Regions from separate parts of the Guyparkeria hydrothermalis genome, predicted to be linked through region 2. Evidence: predicted binding sites of a transcription regulator. Region 2 holds the regulator's gene; the other holds the start of a gene.
What was found. Region 2 encodes sigma-54, which starts transcription at its own class of promoters, with help from an activator protein. Its sites were predicted from a motif close to TGGCANGNTNCNTGCTT; they were not measured.
Positions count from the first base shown of each region.

Region 1: a site for sigma-54 is predicted at 4,435-4,451, ahead of LV476_RS08365 (TorF family putative porin). Genes of this name have one in related genera too.

Region 1 is NZ_JAJSED010000001.1:1,789,493-1,798,407, forward strand. Features, by position in the region: gene LV476_RS08340 (S41 family peptidase) at 1-631, shown strand, start outside; gene LV476_RS08345 (DJ-1 family glyoxalase III) at 663-1,217, shown strand; gene LV476_RS08350 (YigZ family protein) at 1,297-1,923, shown strand; gene LV476_RS08355 (ammonium transporter) at 2,011-3,255, opposite strand; gene LV476_RS08360 (P-II family nitrogen regulator) at 3,271-3,609, opposite strand; gene LV476_RS08365 (TorF family putative porin) at 3,673-4,389, opposite strand; gene ubiK (ubiquinone biosynthesis accessory factor UbiK) at 4,687-4,980, shown strand; gene LV476_RS08375 (YifB family Mg chelatase-like AAA ATPase) at 5,046-6,548, shown strand; gene cmoB (tRNA 5-methoxyuridine(34)/uridine 5-oxyacetic acid(34) synthase CmoB) at 6,562-7,548, opposite strand; gene LV476_RS08385 (DUF2860 family protein) at 7,568-8,575, opposite strand; gene cmoA (carboxy-S-adenosyl-L-methionine synthase CmoA) at 8,676-8,915, opposite strand, start outside.
Region 2 is NZ_JAJSED010000001.1:795,337-804,251, forward strand. Features, by position in the region: gene LV476_RS03670 (KpsF/GutQ family sugar-phosphate isomerase) at 1-341, shown strand, start outside; gene LV476_RS03675 (KdsC family phosphatase) at 341-874, shown strand; gene lptC (LPS export ABC transporter periplasmic protein LptC) at 877-1,482, shown strand; gene lptA (lipopolysaccharide transport periplasmic protein LptA) at 1,524-2,069, shown strand; gene lptB (LPS export ABC transporter ATP-binding protein) at 2,076-2,822, shown strand; gene LV476_RS03695 (RNA polymerase factor sigma-54) at 3,010-4,485, shown strand; gene hpf (ribosome hibernation-promoting factor, HPF/YfiA family) at 4,508-4,801, shown strand; gene LV476_RS03705 (PTS sugar transporter subunit IIA) at 4,994-5,476, shown strand; gene LV476_RS11175 (HPr(Ser) kinase/phosphatase) at 5,527-6,495, shown strand; gene rapZ (RNase adapter RapZ) at 6,492-7,373, shown strand; gene LV476_RS03720 (PTS sugar transporter subunit IIA) at 7,463-7,864, shown strand; gene LV476_RS03725 (HPr family phosphocarrier protein) at 7,861-8,154, shown strand; gene LV476_RS03730 (hypothetical protein) at 8,174-8,500, shown strand; gene hemL (glutamate-1-semialdehyde 2,1-aminomutase) at 8,611-8,915, opposite strand, start outside.

The DNA.
Region 1 (8,915 bases), 990 kb from region 2:
GGGCCTGGTCCTCGACCTGCGCAACAACCCGGGCGGCGTGCTGGACGGCTCCGTGGAAATGGTCGATGCCTTCCTTGAGGCAGGCCAGATCGTCTACACCAAGGGCCGCGTGGCCGACGCCAAGATGAGTTTCGAGGCCAGCGCCGGTGACCGCCTCGACGGCGCGCCGATGGTGGTGCTGGTCAACGGCGGCTCGGCCTCGGCCTCGGAAATCGTCGCCGGCGCCCTGCAGGACAGCGGCCGGGCGCTGATCATCGGCGAGCGGACCTTCGGCAAGGGCTCGGTACAGTCGATCATGCCGCTGGCGAACGGCGGCGCGCTGCGCCTGACCACCGCTCGCTACTACACCCCGAGCGGTCGGTCGATCCAGGCCGAGGGCATCAAGCCCGACGTGACGGTACACCAGCTCAAGGTGAGTGACATCGAGGAAGTATTCTCGATCTCCGAGGCGAGCCTCGCCGGCCACCTCACCAACGGTGAGTCGGAGGGCGACGACAAGTCGGACAGCAAGAAGGCCAAGTCGGACGAGGAAGAAGACAAGGAGCCGCTGGTAATCCGCGATTACCAGCTCTACGAGGCACTGAACATGCTCAAGGGCATGGTGATTGTCAGCAAGAACGGTCGTCCGTAAACACAGCCCGCGACGAGGAGGAAACAAGGCAATGGCAAGCAAGGTACTGATCCTGCTGGCTCCGGGGTTCGAAGACCTGGAGGCCATCACCACCATCGACATCCTGCGCCGGGGCGGCGTGCAGGTGCAGACCATCGCCCTGCACGAGCATGAGGTTTCCGGTTCGCGGGGTGTCACGGTAGTCACGGACAGCAACCTGAGCCTGCTCGACGAGGACCGGGTCTTCGACGCCATCGTCTTGCCGGGTGGACAACCGGGCGCCAACAACCTGGCGGCCGACCCCCGGGTGATCAAGCGCCTGCAGGACCAGTCCGTCGCCGGTCGCTGGATCGGCGCGATCTGCGCCGCACCCAAGGTGCTCGCCGCTGCGGACCTCCTCAAGGGCCGCCGGATCACGCACTTCCCGGGCGCGCTCAGCGACGACGACAAGCACGGCGTGGAGATCAGCGACGAGGCTGTGGTCGTCGACGGCAACCTGGTGACCGGCCGCGGCCCCGGGGTGGCGATCGACTTCGCCCTCGCCCTGGTCGAACAGCTCGAAGGCCGCGAGACTCGCGACGCGGTCGAGGCCAAGCTCGCGCGCTGACGACCGCTCCCGTCGTCGTGCGTTTCACGCCTGCCCCTTGTGGCAGGCGTTTTACTTTGTTGCCCGAGTAGCAGAGATCGTGTCTCAGGAACCGACGAAATCGTTCTTCACGCCCGCCACCACTCTCGAGCGGGAAATCGAGGTGAAGAAAAGCCGCTTCATCGCCCGGACGGGCACCGTTCGCTCCCGCGAGGAGGCGCTCGCCTTCGTCGAGGCGGTTCGGGCCGACTACCCGGATGCACGCCACCACTGCTGGGCCTACCTGGTCGGAAACCCGGCCACGGCCGCCAGCGCGGCGATGAGCGACGACGGCGAGCCGGGCGGCACCGCCGGCAAGCCCATTCTCAACGTCATCCAGCACAAGGGCATCGGCGACGTGATCGTCGTGGTCACGCGTTATTTCGGTGGCATCAAGCTGGGGGCCGGTGGGCTGGTGCGTGCCTACGCCGGCGCCACCCAGGAGGCGCTCGCCGCACTGCCGCTGACCGAACATCGTCCGCAGCGGACCTACCGACTGGCGTTGGATTTTTCGCAGGAACAGCCGTTACGGCACTGGACCGAGCAGCACCAGGGCGAGCTGCTGTCGATCGACTACGGTCAGCCGATCCATGCACAGGTGGCCGTGCCCGAGGAGCAGGTCGAGGCGTTCGACGGTTTCCTGGGCGCGCAGGGCATCGAACGCCTTGATGCGCCAACCGGCCATTGAGCGGCGCCAAAAAAAACCCGGGCTTTCGCCCGGGCCTTCGTCCCTTTCGGCACCTTCGCTGTGCCGCCACATCCTTTCAGTGCATCCTTACTTGTTGGTGAACTCGGGGTACGCTTCCATGCCGCACTCGATCGAGTCGACGCCTTCTTCCTCGTCGTCCTCGCTGATGCGCAGGCCCATGACGGCCTTGAGGATCAGCCAGACGATCAGGCTGGCGACGAACACGAAGCCACCGATCAGGGCGAGGCCGGCAAGCTGACCGCCCAGAGTGGCGCTGTCGTTGGACAGCAGCACCGCGAGCACGCCCCAGATACCAACGACACCATGGACGGAGAGAGCACCGACCGGGTCGTCGATCTTGATCTTCTCGAAGCCGAGGATCGAGAACACGACGATCACGCCACCGATGGCACCGATGATGGTGGACAGCAGGGCTGACGGCGAGGACGGGTCAGCGGTAATCGCGACCAGACCGGCCAGAGCGCCATTGAGGATCATCGTCAGATCGACCTTGCCGAAGGTCAGCTTGGAGACGATCATCGCCGCGACCACGCCACCGGCAGCCGCCAGGTTGGTGTTGGTGAACACCTGAGCAACGGCGTTGGCGGAACCCACGTCGGATACCTTGAGCTCCGAACCGCCGTTGAAGCCGAACCAGCCCAGCCACAGGATGAACGTCCCCAGGGTAGCCAGCGGCAGGTTGGCGCCCGGCAGGGCGTTGACCTGACCGTTCGGACCGAACTTGCCCTTACGCGGGCCGAGGAGCAGGACACCTGCCAGCGCGGCGACCGCACCGGTGAAGTGGACGATGCCCGAACCGGCGTAGTCGGAGTAACCCAGCTCGCTCAGGATGCCGCCACCCCAGCTCCAGTAGCCCTGGATCGGGTAGATCAGTGCGGTCAGGACCACGGTGAAGGCGAGGAAGGCCCACAGCTTCATCCGCTCGGCGACCACGCCGGAGACGATCGACATGGCGGTAGCCACGAACACGACCTGGAAGAAGAAGTCGGCCATGTTGGAGTAGTAGATGTCACCACCACTCGCCACGACTTCGGCTGCCGTGTTGTCCGCGCCCAGGAAGAACGACAGGCCCGGGATGATGCTGGAGACGCCGTCGCTGTACATGATGTTGTAGCCAACGACCATGTACATGATGCAGGCGATCGAGAACAGCGCGATGTTCTTGGTCAGAATCTCGACGGTGCTCTTCGAGCGGACCAGGCCCGCCTCGAGCATGGTGAAGCCCGCCGCCATCCACATGACGAAGGCACCGGCGATCAGGAAGTAGAACGTATCGAGCGCATAGCCCAATTCGATGACTTGTGTTTCCACGGTGAAATCCTCCGCTTAAAGGGCATCCGTACCGGTTTCACCGGTGCGAATACGAATGGCCTCGTCGACAGGCGAGACGAAGATCTTGCCGTCACCGATCTTGCCGGTGCTCGCGGCATTGGTGATCACCTCGATCACCTGGTCGGCCAGACCGTCGTCAATGACCATCTCGAGCTTGACCTTGGGCAAAAAGTCGACCACGTATTCCGCGCCCCGATAGAGCTCGGTGTGGCCTTTCTGCCGACCGAAGCCCTTGACCTCGGTCATCGTGATGCCCTTCACGCCGACGCCGCCGAGCGCTTCGCGCACGTCGTCAAGCTTGAAGGGCTTGATGATTGCAGTAATCAGTTTCATGGATCTCTCCTAGGTGACAGGCCGGCCAGCGGCCGGCCCGTGTACCAGTGACTGAGGGGATGCTTAGAAGCTCTTGGACCAGCCGACCCAGACCTGCAGGTCATCGTCAGTCGAGACATAGTTGGTGTCGTCCACGTCAGCCATCTCGAAGCTCATGGTGAACGAACCGAAATCGCCTGCGTCCTTGGCGACCGACGCGGTCCAGTGGCCGTAGTCCATGTCGCCGTAGCCAACATCACCGTCGTCGTCGAAGGTGTAGTAGCCGTAGTACAGGCTGCCGGTGTAACCGGACTCGCCGAACGGCACGTCAACGCCGGCGTAGTAGTACAGGTCACCCTCGGTGAAAGGGCCGTCGTCTGCCTGGCCGTTCACGGTGTACGCCAGACCGGCAGTCAGGTAGCTGTAGGTCAGCGAGCCATAGATCTCACCGAAGTCGATGTCGCTCGGCGCGTCCGGGTAGGCGTAGTAGATGTAGCCAACGTCGTAGCCGAGGTCGCCGATGCTGCCGCCATAGCCGGCGTAGAAGTCGATCTCGTAGCTGGTGTCGTCACCAAAGTCGACGGTCGACGCCCAGGTGCCGGCATAGAGACCGGACTCGTGGGCGTAGTCGAGACCGCCTTGGACGGCGGCGCTGTCGTCGGTCTGGGTGATGCCACGGAACAGGTAGTTGGATACCACGCCGATATTGGCGGACACCTCGGCGGCCGCCACGGATGGCAGGGTGAGGGCCGACAGGCTGACGGCCGAGGCAATGCTGGTGGCAATGAGGGTCTTTTTCATTTCTCTGTGCTCCATCAAGTGAACGTTCGGGTTCACCCCCTGACAAAGCAGCCGGCGTGCCAACTTGGTTTTTTCCTTTACCATCCGTCACTTAGGCCGGGATGGCCGCAGGTGACGCGAATCACGCGCCAACCGCCCTCCCCAAATTGGGGATAGGATTTTCCCCCGCTGCTCCAGCATAGTGCACCGAAATGGGGCGCGCCGGCGGACACGCCGCGCGGCCCTGCATTTGCATCTGCCGAAGGCATACCCAACAATCGGGAGGCTGTCGTCGACGAACCACACCGAGGTAGCGAGATGTCCATCAGTCACACGATCGAAGAGATCTCCCAGCGCATCGAGCAGGCAATGCCCGAGAGCCTGCGCGAAGGCAAGCAGGAGTTCGAGAAGGCGGTGCGCCAGGCCGTCAGCAACGGGTTTTCCCGGATGGATCTGGTCACGCGCGAGGAATTCGACGTCCAGACCCAGGTCCTCGCGCGTACGCGCGCCAAATTGGAGGCGCTCGAGCAACGCGTCAGCAACCTGGAAAAGCAGCTGGAGGGAAAACATAGCCCGCCGCCGGAACCGGAAGAAGGCGACATCGCCAGCTGACCCCGGGTGCGCGGGCACGGACGCCCGCGCACCCCGACACACCCTCCCCACCGAGGCATATGGACATGCCCATCGCCAAGATTCACAGCCGGGCACTGCTCGGCATCGACGCGCCTGCCGTCACGGTCGAGGCCCATGTCGCGCCGGGCTTGCCGGCCTTCACCCTGGTCGGCCTGCCGGAAACCGCCGTGCGTGAGTCGCGTGACCGGGTCCGCGCCGCGATTCTCTCGTCGGGCTTCGAATTCCCACCGCGGCGACTGACTGTCAATCTCGCGCCCGCCGACCTGCCCAAGGAAAGCGCCCGCTTCGATCTCGCCATCGCCCTGGCCATCCTCGCTGCCACCGGTCAGCTGCCGGCAACGGCCACTGACCGATTGGCCCAGGTCGAATGCCTCGGCGAGCTGTCGCTCGACGGCGGCATCCGCCCCATCCGCGGCACACTCTCGGCGGCTCGCGCCGCACGTGATGCACGTCGGGAGCTGCTACTCCCCGCCGAGGGCCGGTCCGAAGCCGAGCTGATCCCGGATGTTGCCGGACGGGCGTTACACCACCTTGCCGAGGCCGTCGGCTATCTCGCCGGAGAGCGCGATCCCGAGCGCCTGCAGCATCGACCGACCAATCCGAGCGATCCCGCCATCGATGGCGATCTGGCCGACGTGCGCGGTCAGCCACGCGCCAAGCGGGCGCTGGCGATTGCCGCTGCCGGCGGCCACAACCTGCTTCTCATTGGTCCGCCCGGCGCGGGCAAGAGCATGCTGGCCCAGCGACTCGCCGGCATCCTGCCGCCGCTGACCGAGAACGAGTCCCTCGCGGTTGCGGAGGTGGCCGCGGTGACACCCGGCGGCTTCGACCCGCAACGTTTCGGCCGACGACCATTTCGCGCGCCACATCATTCCGCCTCGGCGGTGGCGCTGATCGGCGGGGGCTCGCAACCCGGCCCCGGCGAGATTTCGCTCGCCCATCACGGCACGCTGTTTCTCGACGAGTTGCCGGAGTTCGACCGGCGCGTGCTCGAGGCCCTGCGTGAACCAATGGAGGTCGGATCGGTGATGATCTCGCGGGCGGCCCGCCAGGCGACGTTTCCGGCCGACTTCCAACTGGTTGCGGCCATGAACCCGTCGCCGCAGGGCACCGAGATCCACTCGCGTGCCGCCCAACGTTACCGGGCCAAGGTCTCCGGTCCCTTGCTCGACCGGATCGACATCCATCTCGAGGTGCCGCGCGTGCCGGCGACTGATCTGGACCGCCCGTCGGAGCCGGGCGAGGACAGCGCCACCGTCCGCGAGCGGGTGATGCGAGCCCGACAACGCATGATCGAACGACAGGGGGTGGTGAACGCGAGGCTCGACGCCCGCGGGTTGGCCGAGCAGGTACCGCTGGAAACGACCGAGCGCGACATGCTCAACCGGGCGATCGAGAAACTGCAGCTGTCGGGACGGGCACGCGAGCGGATACTCAAGCTCGCGCGGAGCATCGCGGACTACGACGGACGAAACGGGATCGACGGCACGGTACTCGCCGAGGCGATCGGCTACCGCAATCTCGACCGGCTGTTCGCCAGCGGCTAGCGCAGGCGCGGTTTCACCCCGGTCGCCGGGCGGTGATGATCGCCCGGCGGGGCGCGGGCAATCCCTCGCGAGTGCGACTGAGATCCTCGGGATCGAGGAAGTCGGCCAGCGACTGGCGGTCACCGAACCAGTCGGTGCGATGCTGCTCCTCGGCGGTGGTCACGCTCACGTCGACCAGTTCGGGCGCGGTGAACCCCATGCGCCTGAGCCAGCCGATGACGGCGTCCGGACTGGGAAGGAACCAGACATTGCGCATGCCGGCATAACGGTCGGCCGGGGTGAGAATGGTAGTGGCATCGCCCTCGACCACCAGCGTCTCCAGCACCAGCTCGCCGCCAGGCCGCAGGCATGCCTTGAGCTCGCCGAGGTGCGTGAACGGGTCACGCCGATGGTAGAGCACCCCCATGGAGAAGACGGTGTCGAAGCGGGGGCGCTGCGGAAACTGCTCCAGGGTCGTCGGCACGATCCCGGCTCGCGTCTCGCCCAGCAGGTGCGCCACGGCGTGGAACTGGGCGACAAACACCCAGGTGGGGTCGACGCCCAGGGCGAAATCCGCGCCCGCGCCCAGCATGCGCCAGAGGTGGTAACCGTTGCCGCTGCCGATGTCGAGCACTCGGCGACCCTCCAGTGGCTGGATCTGGTCGACCAGCCGGTCCCATTTCAGGTCGGAACGCCACTCGGTATCAATATTGACCCCGAAGAGCTCGTAGGGGCCCTTGCGCCATGGGATCAGCTCCCGGAGCACGTCCTCCAAACCGGACAGCTCGCCGTCAGCACAGGCGGTGATCGCGGCACGGTCGAGGTGATTGGTCGCATCGAGGGGGCGTTCGGGCAGGCGCCCGACGGCGGCCAGCCAGCGCGACCAGTCGCCGTGATTGACCGAACCCCAGTCGAAGGTGCGCCATCCCTCCATCGGCATCCGCCGGGGGAGATGACCAAGTGCAGTACGTGTCTGGCGGGCGATCCGCTCGATCCCGAGCGTGACCAGCCGTTCGGTCATGGCATCCGTCATCAGCCGATCAGAAGCGGTAACCGAGACCGACCGCGAACAGGCTGGAGTTCTCGTCGTAGAAGCGGATGTCGGAGTCGCGCTCTGACCACGCACCGTAGGCATTGACCGACCAGTTCGACCAGCCGAACGGTTCGGCGTAGCGCACACCGGCGACCACGCCCTTGCGGTCGCCGTCCTGGTACTGGTCATAGATCGGCTGACGGGCATCGTAACGATCGACCCCGTAATAGCCGGTCATGGAGAACTGCCAGCGCTGGACCTCGAGCTGGGCGGTGAGTTGCGGGCGCAACAGCCAGCCACGGTTCGCGGCACCATCGGCATCCAAACGACGGTACTGCACGCCCGGCGTCAGGCTGAAGTTGTCGGTGATGGCCACCCGGTAATTGACGTCGAAGCGGTGCTCCTCTCCGTCTCGCGCCAGCTGGCTACGCTCGGCGGCGGACAGACCCAGCGCGGTCCCCGAACGTTCCTGGTCCACGTCCTTGCGGTAAAGGCGATAGTCCACCGACAGGCCTGTACCCAGCACACCTGCCAGACCGAGACGCAGGCCGCGGCGATCCAGATCAGTGGCTTCCCGCGGTGAGCCGACGACGAACGGATCGGACCAGACCTCGCTGTCGGTCGCCGTCATGGGGATAACCGCGGCGGTCAGCAGGCCAAGGTTGTCGACGAGGTAGCGCGCCCCCAGTTCGACCTGGATCTCGCCGTCGGCGAGGGCCGAACGAGGGGTGCCGGCATACAGCGACAGCCGCTTGGGTACCAGGGTGTAGTCGACATGCCCGAGCACGCCGCCGACCACGCGGGTCTCGCGGGACGACAGGCTGTAGAGGGAATCAATGCGCTTCTGGTCGCTGGAGACCGCGAGGTTCGACCTGCTCGAAAGGACACCGCCCAGCGGCATGATCTCGCCAGACACGCCGGTTTCATCGGCGATCGGGGAGGCATTCGCGGTCTGAATCCCGGCAAGCCCCAGAGAGACAAGGGCCGCCGCAACGCATTTGTCGAGCAGTTTCATCGGTTCCGTTCCTGTTGTTCGCTTGCCACGAGGGTCGCGACCGTCCGGCGCGGACGATCCAGCTTAGGTAATAAGTCAATTCCTGCCATGAGCGGTTCCCTCACGGCGTCAATTGATTGCTCTCGGGCGTTGTTTTTTTGCATCGCCGAGCCAGCCAGAGACAGAAGCCGTAGTGGCGCGACAGCATCACCACGTCGTCGAAGCCGGCCGCACGCAGGCGCGCCTCGTGGGTCTCGACCGTCTCGGTGTGCAGGACGTTCTCCAGCGCCTGGCGCTTGCCGGCAATTTCGAGTTCCGAATAGCCGTTGGCCCGCTTGAAGTCGTGGTGCAGCTCGGTCAT
Region 2 (8,915 bases):
CAAAGATCGGCCCGCAGCAGAGCGTCAAACAGGGCCTGCTGGTGATGACGTCCGGTGGACTCGGCATGGCCGCGATCGTCGATGACCAGGACCGCCTGCTGGGCCTGTTCACCGACGGCGACCTGCGCCGCCTGCTCGACAGTAGCGACTTCGACCTCGACTCGGCCATCGAGCGGGTGATGACACCCGACCCGCGCACCTGCCGCGACAACATCCTCGCCGCCGAGGCCATGGCGATCATGGAACGTGACAAGATCAACGGCCTGCTCGTCGTCGACGAGAACCGGAAACTGAAAGGAGCCCTCAACATGCACGACCTGCTTCGCGCGGGGGTGGCCTAATGCGCCACGATGACAGGAACTGGATCGAGCGCGCCCGCGAGGTGCGCCTACTGGTGCTGGATGTCGACGGCGTGATGACCGACGGCCGACTGCATCTCACCGAGAACGGCGAGGAGCACAAGATCTTTCACAGCCGCGACGGCCACGGCATCAAGCTCATCCAGGAGCTGGGAGTGGACGTGGCCATCATCACCGGGCGCGCCTCGGAGGCCGTCACGCGGCGGGCCAAGAGTCTCGGCATCCAGCACGTGGTACTGGGCGCGACGGACAAGGGCCAGGCGATCGAGGAGCTCTCGCAGCTGGTGAATGTGCCGCTGGCGCAGATGGCCGCCATGGGTGACGACGTCCTCGATCTGCCCATGCTCAATCGCGCCGGCCTGTCGGCCACGGTCTGCGATGCCCCCATGATGATTCGCAGCCGCGTCGACTGGGTGAGCCCGCTCCCGGGTGGCTCAGGCGCAGTGCGCGCGCTGATCGACACGCTGATCGACGCCCGCGGCCAGTGGGGCGACGTGCTGGCGCGGTATACCTGACGATGAAGTGGCCCCTCCCACCGCAGGCCAACCGTGCCCTGCTGGCCGTGCTCGGCATCGGCCTGCTGGGCCTGTTGACCTGGGAGAACCTGTCGGACGAGTTCCTGCCGCAGCTCGAGGCGACCGGCGGTTACGCCCAGCGGCTGGATCAGGTGTCGAGCTGGCAGTACGACGAGGAGGGTCGATTGTCCTATCAACTCGCCACCCCGCGCGCCATCCAGCGCGATGCCGAGGATCGTTACGAGCTCGAGGCTCCCGAGGCGGCACTGATCGACGAACCGGACACGCCGCCCTGGACGATCGACGCCGCGCGCGGCACTCTGCTCGACGGAGGCAAGAGCATCCGATTGGATGGCTCGGTGGTTGCCGCACGCGCGCCCCATCAGGACCGTGGTCGGCTGGAGCTGCGCACCGACCGGCTCTGGGTCTACCCCGAGCGCTACGTGGCCCGAACCGACCTCCCCAGCACGCTGCAGGAGTTGGGGGCATCCGGCGAGCGCCGTTGGACCAGCAAGTCCGACGCTTTCCACCTCGACTGGGACGAGCGGATCTTGACGCAATCCGACCGGATACGGGATCGGATCGAACCGCAGGCACAGCGCCAGTGAGCGCATCCGCACAGACACGACGCGCAGACAGGAAATACATCATGGCGATCATTCCGAATTCGACTTCTCGCTTGCAGGCAGCCGCTCTTCTTCCGGCCTTTTGCCTTTCGCTGGCCATGGCCGGGGCCACCTCACCGGCATTCGCCGCCAAGGCGGACCGCAACAAGCCGATCAAGGTGCAAGCGGACAAGAAGGTGACCAAGTATCAGGAAGGCACCAGCGTGTATACCGGTGACGTGGTCATCGATCAGGGCAGCCTGCATGCCACCGGCCAACGAGCCACCCTGTATCTCGAAGACGGCCAGCTGGTGCGCGCCGTGCTCGAAGGGCACCCCGCGACCTTCCGCGAGCGCGACGAACAGGGCAACCTGGTCGAGGGCAAGGCCAACGAGGCCGACTACCGCACCGCCAACGGCAATGTGATTCTTACTGGCGATGCCTGGCTGAAGCGCACCGGCGACGAGATCCGCTCTGATCGCATCACCTACGACCTCGACACCGAGGTGGTCGAAGCCGGCGAAAGCGATGGCGGTGCCCGCGTCGAGATGACACTGCAGCCACGCAACCGCGACGAGAAAGGGGACTAAGCGCTCATGCCGCGAACCACCCGCCACGCCCCGCTGCTGGAAGCGCGCACCCTGTCGAAGAGCTATGGCTCGCGGCCGGTGGTGCGTGATGTCTCGCTGCACGTGGAAGCCGGCGAGATCGTCGGCCTGTTGGGCCCCAACGGGGCCGGCAAGACCACCAGCTTCTACATGATCGTCGGCCTGGTACCAGTCGACCAGGGGGGCGTGTTTCTCGACGGCCGGGACATCACGCACACGCCGATCGACCGCCGGGCCCATCTTGGGCTCGGTTACCTGCCGCAGGAACCCTCCGTCTTCCGCAAGCTGACCGTGCGTGAGAACATCCTGGCCATCCTCGAGCTGCGCCGCGAACTTACGCGAAACGGGCGGCGACGGGCACTCGAGGAGCTACTCGAAGAACTCAACGTGACCCACATCGCCGATTCCAAGGGCCAGGCCCTCTCGGGTGGCGAGCGTCGCCGCGTGGAGATCGCCCGGGCGCTGGCGGCCAACCCGCGCGCCATGCTCCTCGACGAGCCGTTCGCGGGCATCGACCCCATCTCGGTGATCGACATCCAGCGCATCATCGAGCATCTGCGCGACCGGGGGATCGGCGTGCTGATCACGGATCACAACGTCCGCGAAACGCTCGGCGTCTGCAAGCGAGCCTACATCGTCTCCGACGGCGAAATACTGGCGCACGGCAGTGCCGACGAGCTGCTCGCCAACAAGTCGGTCCGCGATGTCTATCTCGGTCACGACTTCACCCTCTAGGCCCCGGATCCGGTGCGGGAACCGTTGGCACAACCGGGTGACATTCCGCTAAACTGACTCTCATGCAAATTGCATGCTCACCCCGTTTTCAGCCCCTCTCCTGCGGGCCGACATCCCATGTTCCGCAAGGCGCCCGACGTGCGCCGATGCCGGCAATGGATCTCGCCGGAGGTGACTCGTGGCAGGCATGAAGGCCGGACTCGAACTGCGGCTGGGCCAGTCGCTGGCAATGACGCCGCAGTTGCAGCAGTCGATCCGTCTGCTGCAATTGTCCACGCTCGAATTGAGCCTCGAGATCCAACAGGCGCTGGACACCAACCCCCTGCTCGAAGTGGCCGAGGATGATCGGGGCGAGGAAGAGTCCGCCGAGACGCAGTCCACCGAGGATCAGGACCCCGGCGCCCAGGCCGGCGAGGAACTGCTCGAGGATCGCAAGGACAAGTCGGCGGACGAGGACCTGGTGGTCGACTCGTCATGGGACGACTACTACGAATCCGACGGTGCCACTGCGCTGAGCAGCAGCGCACCGAGCGAGGACTACGACCCCTTCGCCACGCAATCCACCGGCGAGGACAACCTGCGAGATCACCTGCTCAGCCAGGTCCACCTCGCGTCGCTATCCGAATCCGACCGTCGCGTCGCCACCGCTCTGATCGAATCGATCGAGCCAACGGGCTACCTCGAAGAATCGCTCGACGAGATCGTCGCCCTTTTGCAGGACGAACTGCCGGAGCTCGACATCGAAGAGGCCGAGGCCACTCTGCACTACATCCAGCAGCTCGATCCGGTCGGCGTCGGTGCCCGGTCGCTGGCCGAATGTCTCACCATTCAGATTGATCAGAAATACGCGGACGACCCGGCGGCAGCCGATGCCCGGGCCGTGCTCGACGGCGACTGGCTCGAGGCAATCGCCCGGCGGGAACTGCCGCATGTCACCAAGGGGCTCGGCATCAGCCGCGAGCGACTCGAAGCCGCGCTGCGACTGATCCAGGTCCTCGATCCCCGCCCGGGGTTGTCCATCAGTGAGACGACAGCCGACTACATCCGGCCGGACGTGATCGTCACGCACCGTGAGGACGGCTGGCACGTCGACCTCAACCCCGAGATCGCGCCGCGGCTTCGTGTCAATCAGACCTATGCCAGCCTGATCGACCGTTCCAGCCGCGGCAAGGACGCGACCTACATCCGCAACCACCTTCAGGAAGCGCGCTGGTTCATCAAGAGCCTGCGCAGCCGCAACGAATCGCTATTGAACGTCGCCCGCGAGATCGTTCGCCGGCAGATGGACTTCTTCGAGCAGGGCGAGATCGCGATGAAGCCGATGGTACTGCGCGAGATTGCCGAAGCGCTCGACCTGCACGAATCCACGGTCAGCCGCGTGACGACGAACAAGTACATGCTCACGCCCCGCGGGGTGTTCGAATTCAAGTACTTCTTCTCCAGCCACGTCGGCACGAGTGACGGCGGTGAGTGCTCGGCCACTGCCATACGGGCACGAATCAAGAAGCTAGTCGAGGAAGAAAATCCCAAGAAGCCCTTGAGCGACGCCAAGATTGCGACCATGCTTGGAGACGAGGGGATCGACGTCGCTCGACGCACGATCGCCAAGTACCGGGAAGCGATGGGGATCGCTTCCTCAACCGACCGTAAGCGGTTGATATAGATACCATATAAAGGAGTCGTCTATGCAGATTGACATCACCGGTCATCACGTCGATGTTACCGAGGCCCTCAAGGCCCACGTCCACGACAAGTTCACTCGGCTGGAGCGGCACTTCGACAAGCTGGTAGACATCCACGTGATTCTCACCGTGGAGCGCAAAGAGGCCCAGAAGGCCGAAGCCAACCTCCACGTCAGCGGCCAGGACATGCACGCCGAAGCGGTCACCGATGACATGTACGCGTCCATCGACGCCATGGTGAACAAGCTGGATCGGCAGATCGTCAAGCACAAAGAAAAACTCACCAGCCACCGCTGACCCTTCGCGGGGAGCGATACCAGACTCTCCGCGATACGCCGGGCGACGGCCCACGGCATGACCGTCGCCTGGCAGGAGCCACGAGGTCGGTGTTGCACCACGAATACAACAAGCTATGATGCGCCCCGACTCGACCATTCCCGCCCCGACCCGCGAGCGATCCTCGCGGCAAGTCGACCGACAGGGTGCTTAATGAATACTGCCGAGCTGTTTCCGATCCACCACATCCGGATCGACGAGCTGTACCAGAGCCGCAAGCGAGTACTTGAAGTGCTCTCCGGCCTGCTTGCGGACGACGAACTCGGTGGCCAGCAGGCCACGCAAATCTTCGAGGCCCTGGTGGCCCGCGAACGACTCGGCTGCACCGCGATCGGTCACGGCATCGCGGTCCCCCACGGCCGCGTCGACGACATTCTCACGCCCCGGGGGGCCGTGGTTCGCCTGCGCGAAGGGGTCGACTTTGGTGCGCCGGACGGGGCACCCGTCACGCTGGTCATTGGCCTGGTCATCCCGGAAGACTGCCCCGAGCAGCACCTGGAGATCCTCGGCCGGTTGGCGCGACATCTCAACGACCCGGACGAGCGTGACACCATCATGGAGGCGCAAAGTGCCGAGCGCGTCCAGAACCTGATGATAGAGTGGCTAAAGGACAGTGCCGAGGCGACAGCCGGCTGAACCGGGCACCGCGCCCGACCATCGAGCCATGAACGGCAAACGGGCAGGCCATGATCCCGAGCTTCACCCATCATCACCTCTCATCGGATGCCAGCGACGCCGACTGGCAGTGGGCCTTGCCCGACCAGTGGCAAGCCGGCGTCGCACCCGACCAGCGACGCATCGGGCCGGCCAACCCCTGGATCCCCACCCGCCTGGCCCTGATCTCCCCCGCCCTGAGACGCTACCTGCAGTGCGGCGAGGAATGCCTGATACACGCCAACGGCCCGCTGCCGGCAAACGACGGCCCGCGCACCATCGTCCTTACCGAGGCCCACGCCGGAGCGGTCGATGAGTGGCTGGCCCACGTTCCCGTGGCCGAACCGGGCCATGGCACCCCGATCGTGGTCATCAGCACACCGGACGACGACGAGAGCGTCAGTCAGCGCCTGCAACGCCTCTGCGGCGCGCACGACGAGGACTGGCGTCATGGCGTGTTCATGGAGATCAGCGGGCTTGGCGTGCTCATCCGTGGCACCGCCGGCATCGGCAAGAGCGAAGTGGCGCTGGAATTGATCAGCCGGGGTCACCGCCTCATCGCCGACGACGCACCCTGCTTTATCGCACGTGGCGACGAGGTCACCGGTTCCTGCCCCGACCGGCTGTTCGGCCTGCTGGAGGTCCGCGGCATCGGTATCCTCGACATCCGCGAGCTTTTCGGCAGCAACGCGCTCAAGGCACGCAAGTACCTGCGCCTGATCGTCGATCTCTACCCGGCCGACAGCGAGCACCACATGGGTGCCGACGAGCGCCTTTTCGGCGACCGCGGCAACGAGCGCATCGCCGGTCTGTCGATTCCCGTCTGGCGCATGCCCGTGGCCCCGGGACGCAACCTGGCCGTACTGCTCGAGGCGATCGTGCGACAACGCAACCTCGAGCGCCAGCGCGGCGGCCAGCCCGTCAGCCCCCGGGTCGGTCGACTGTTGGCCGACGGCGAGATCCCCGACAACCCCGACCAGAAGCCGGAGCCGTGGTCGTGAGCAGCCCCGCGCCACGTCTGATCCTGGTCACTGGACAATCGGGCTCGGGCAAGTCGGTGGCACTCGCTGCTCTCGAGGACAGCGGCTTCTATTGCATCGACAACCTGCCGCCCGACCTGCTCGATCACCTGGCCGAGAGCTATCTCAAAGGCAGCATCGCGGCCCGCGGCATCGCGATCAGTATCGACGCCCGTGCCCCGGAGCAATCGCTCGCCGACCTGCCGGATCGTATCGACCGCCTAAGGCAACGCATGCCGCAGCTGCGAATCAGCAGCCTGTTCCTAGAAGCGGATCGCCAGCGCCTGATCACCCGTTTTTCGGAAACGCGGCGCCGGCACCCCCTCTCCTACCAGATCGAGAACCTGGTCGAGGCCATTGCCCGCGAAGGGCAGCTGCTGATGCCGATCCGCGCCTATGCCGACCTGGTTATCGACACCAGTCTCACGACCGTGCACCAGCTGCGTGAGGACGTGCGGTCGCGCCTGATCGGCGAAAAGGTGGTTGGCCCGCGCATCCTGATTCAGTCCTTCGGCTTCAAATTCGGCATCCCGCTGGACTCCGACTTCCTGTTCGACGTCCGGTTTTTGCCCAACCCGCACTGGGATACCTCGCTTCGGCCACACAGCGGCCTGGACGAGGCCGTGGTGAACTACCTCGAACAGCACCCGGTCACGCACGATACCCGCTCGCGCATCAGCGAGTTCCTGGCACACATGCTGGTTCAGGCGAGCCGCAGCGATCGCAGCTACCTCACCTGCTCGGTGGGCTGTACCGGCGGCAAGCACCGCTCGGTGTATATCGTCGAGCAGATCGCCCGTGACCTCCGCCCCACCTTCGGCAACCTGGTGGTCCGCCACCGGGATCTGGGCAACCACTGACCGGTAACGTCGGGGAATCCCCCTGTTCCCACCCGGTTTTTCGGTATGATGCAGGCTTTGCCGAACGCGATTGAGGAACCGTCCCTGCAATGACCGTCGGAATCCTGCTCATCTGCCACAACGACATCGGTGCCCAACTCATCGAGACGGCCACCGACATGCTCGAACGGCTGCCCACGCCGCTCGAGCACATCGATGTGCGCCAGGACGATGACCCGATCGATCTGCTCAACGCCGCACGCCGCCGGGTTGCGGACCTCGACAGTGGCGACGGGGTACTGGTCATGACCGACATGTACGGGTCGACCCCTTCCAACATCGCCCATCGGCTGCGCGATCAGCACACGGTGCAGGTGCTCTCGGGCGTCAACCTCCCCATGCTGATCCGCGCACTGAACTACCCGCGCCTGGCGCTGCCCGAGATGACTGCCAAGGCCTGCAGCGGGGGGCGCGACGGCATCATCCAGGAAGGAGCCACCGAAGGGTCATGAACGACGAAACCAGCACCGCATCGATCAGTCGCGACCTCACCCTGCGCAACCGTCGCGGGCTGCACGCGCGCGCCGCGGCGCGCTTTGCCGCCACCGCCGAACGCTTCGACAGCGACATCGAGGTGGCCTTCAACGGGCGAAACGTCAACGGCAAATCGATCATGGGGCTGATGATGCTGGCCGCCGCTTGCGGCAAGACCATCACCGTCACCGTCACCGGTGGCGACGCCAACGAGGCGCTGGACGAGATCGCCGATCTCGTCGATGCGCGTTTTCACGAATCCGAATAACAGATACACGGGACCAACGATGCAACGCAGAGGCAATCAAGCGAAAGACAGCTACGTCGGGCTGGACAAGGACCGCGACGGCGGCATGACCTTCCTCGGCCGCCTGGTGCTCGATGCCCGGGTCTTCGGCCTCATCCCCGAGGACGAGACCTGCGAGGGCTGGGAACTCGGCCGCATGCAGGGGCTCGCCGACCGGGTCAATGCCGAATGGGACAAGCACGGCGGCGGCATCCCGAGCCTGCTGCCGGACGACCTGCGCGCCCGTCACGCGCAGGCCTACGAAGATCAGATGAACAAGGCACGCAAGGAAGGCTGGGATCCCGACGCCAACATGGAAGAGGACTGATTCCTCCCGATCGGGACGAAAGCCCGCAGCAAAAAGGCCGCCGGTCGATGACCAGGCGGCCTTTTTTGTTGCTGGCGGCCGACCCATCCGGGCCGGCCCGAGTGCCGCGATCAGCCGGCCATTCGAGCGAAGACGCGCTCGGCCGCCTCGATGGTGGCGTGAATCTCTTCCTCGCCATGTGCCATCGAGACGAACCCCGCCTCGAACGACGACGGCGCGAAGTACACGCCCTCCTCGAGCATGCCGTGGAAGAAGGTCTTGAATGCCTCCTTGTCGCAGGCCGTGGCATCGTTGAAGTTGGCCACGCGGTCCTTGTCGGTGAAGAACAGACCGAACATGCCACCCGCGTTCTGGGTGATCATCGCGATGCCATGCTTCTTCGCCGCCGCGGACAGGCCGTCGCAGAGCGCCTGCG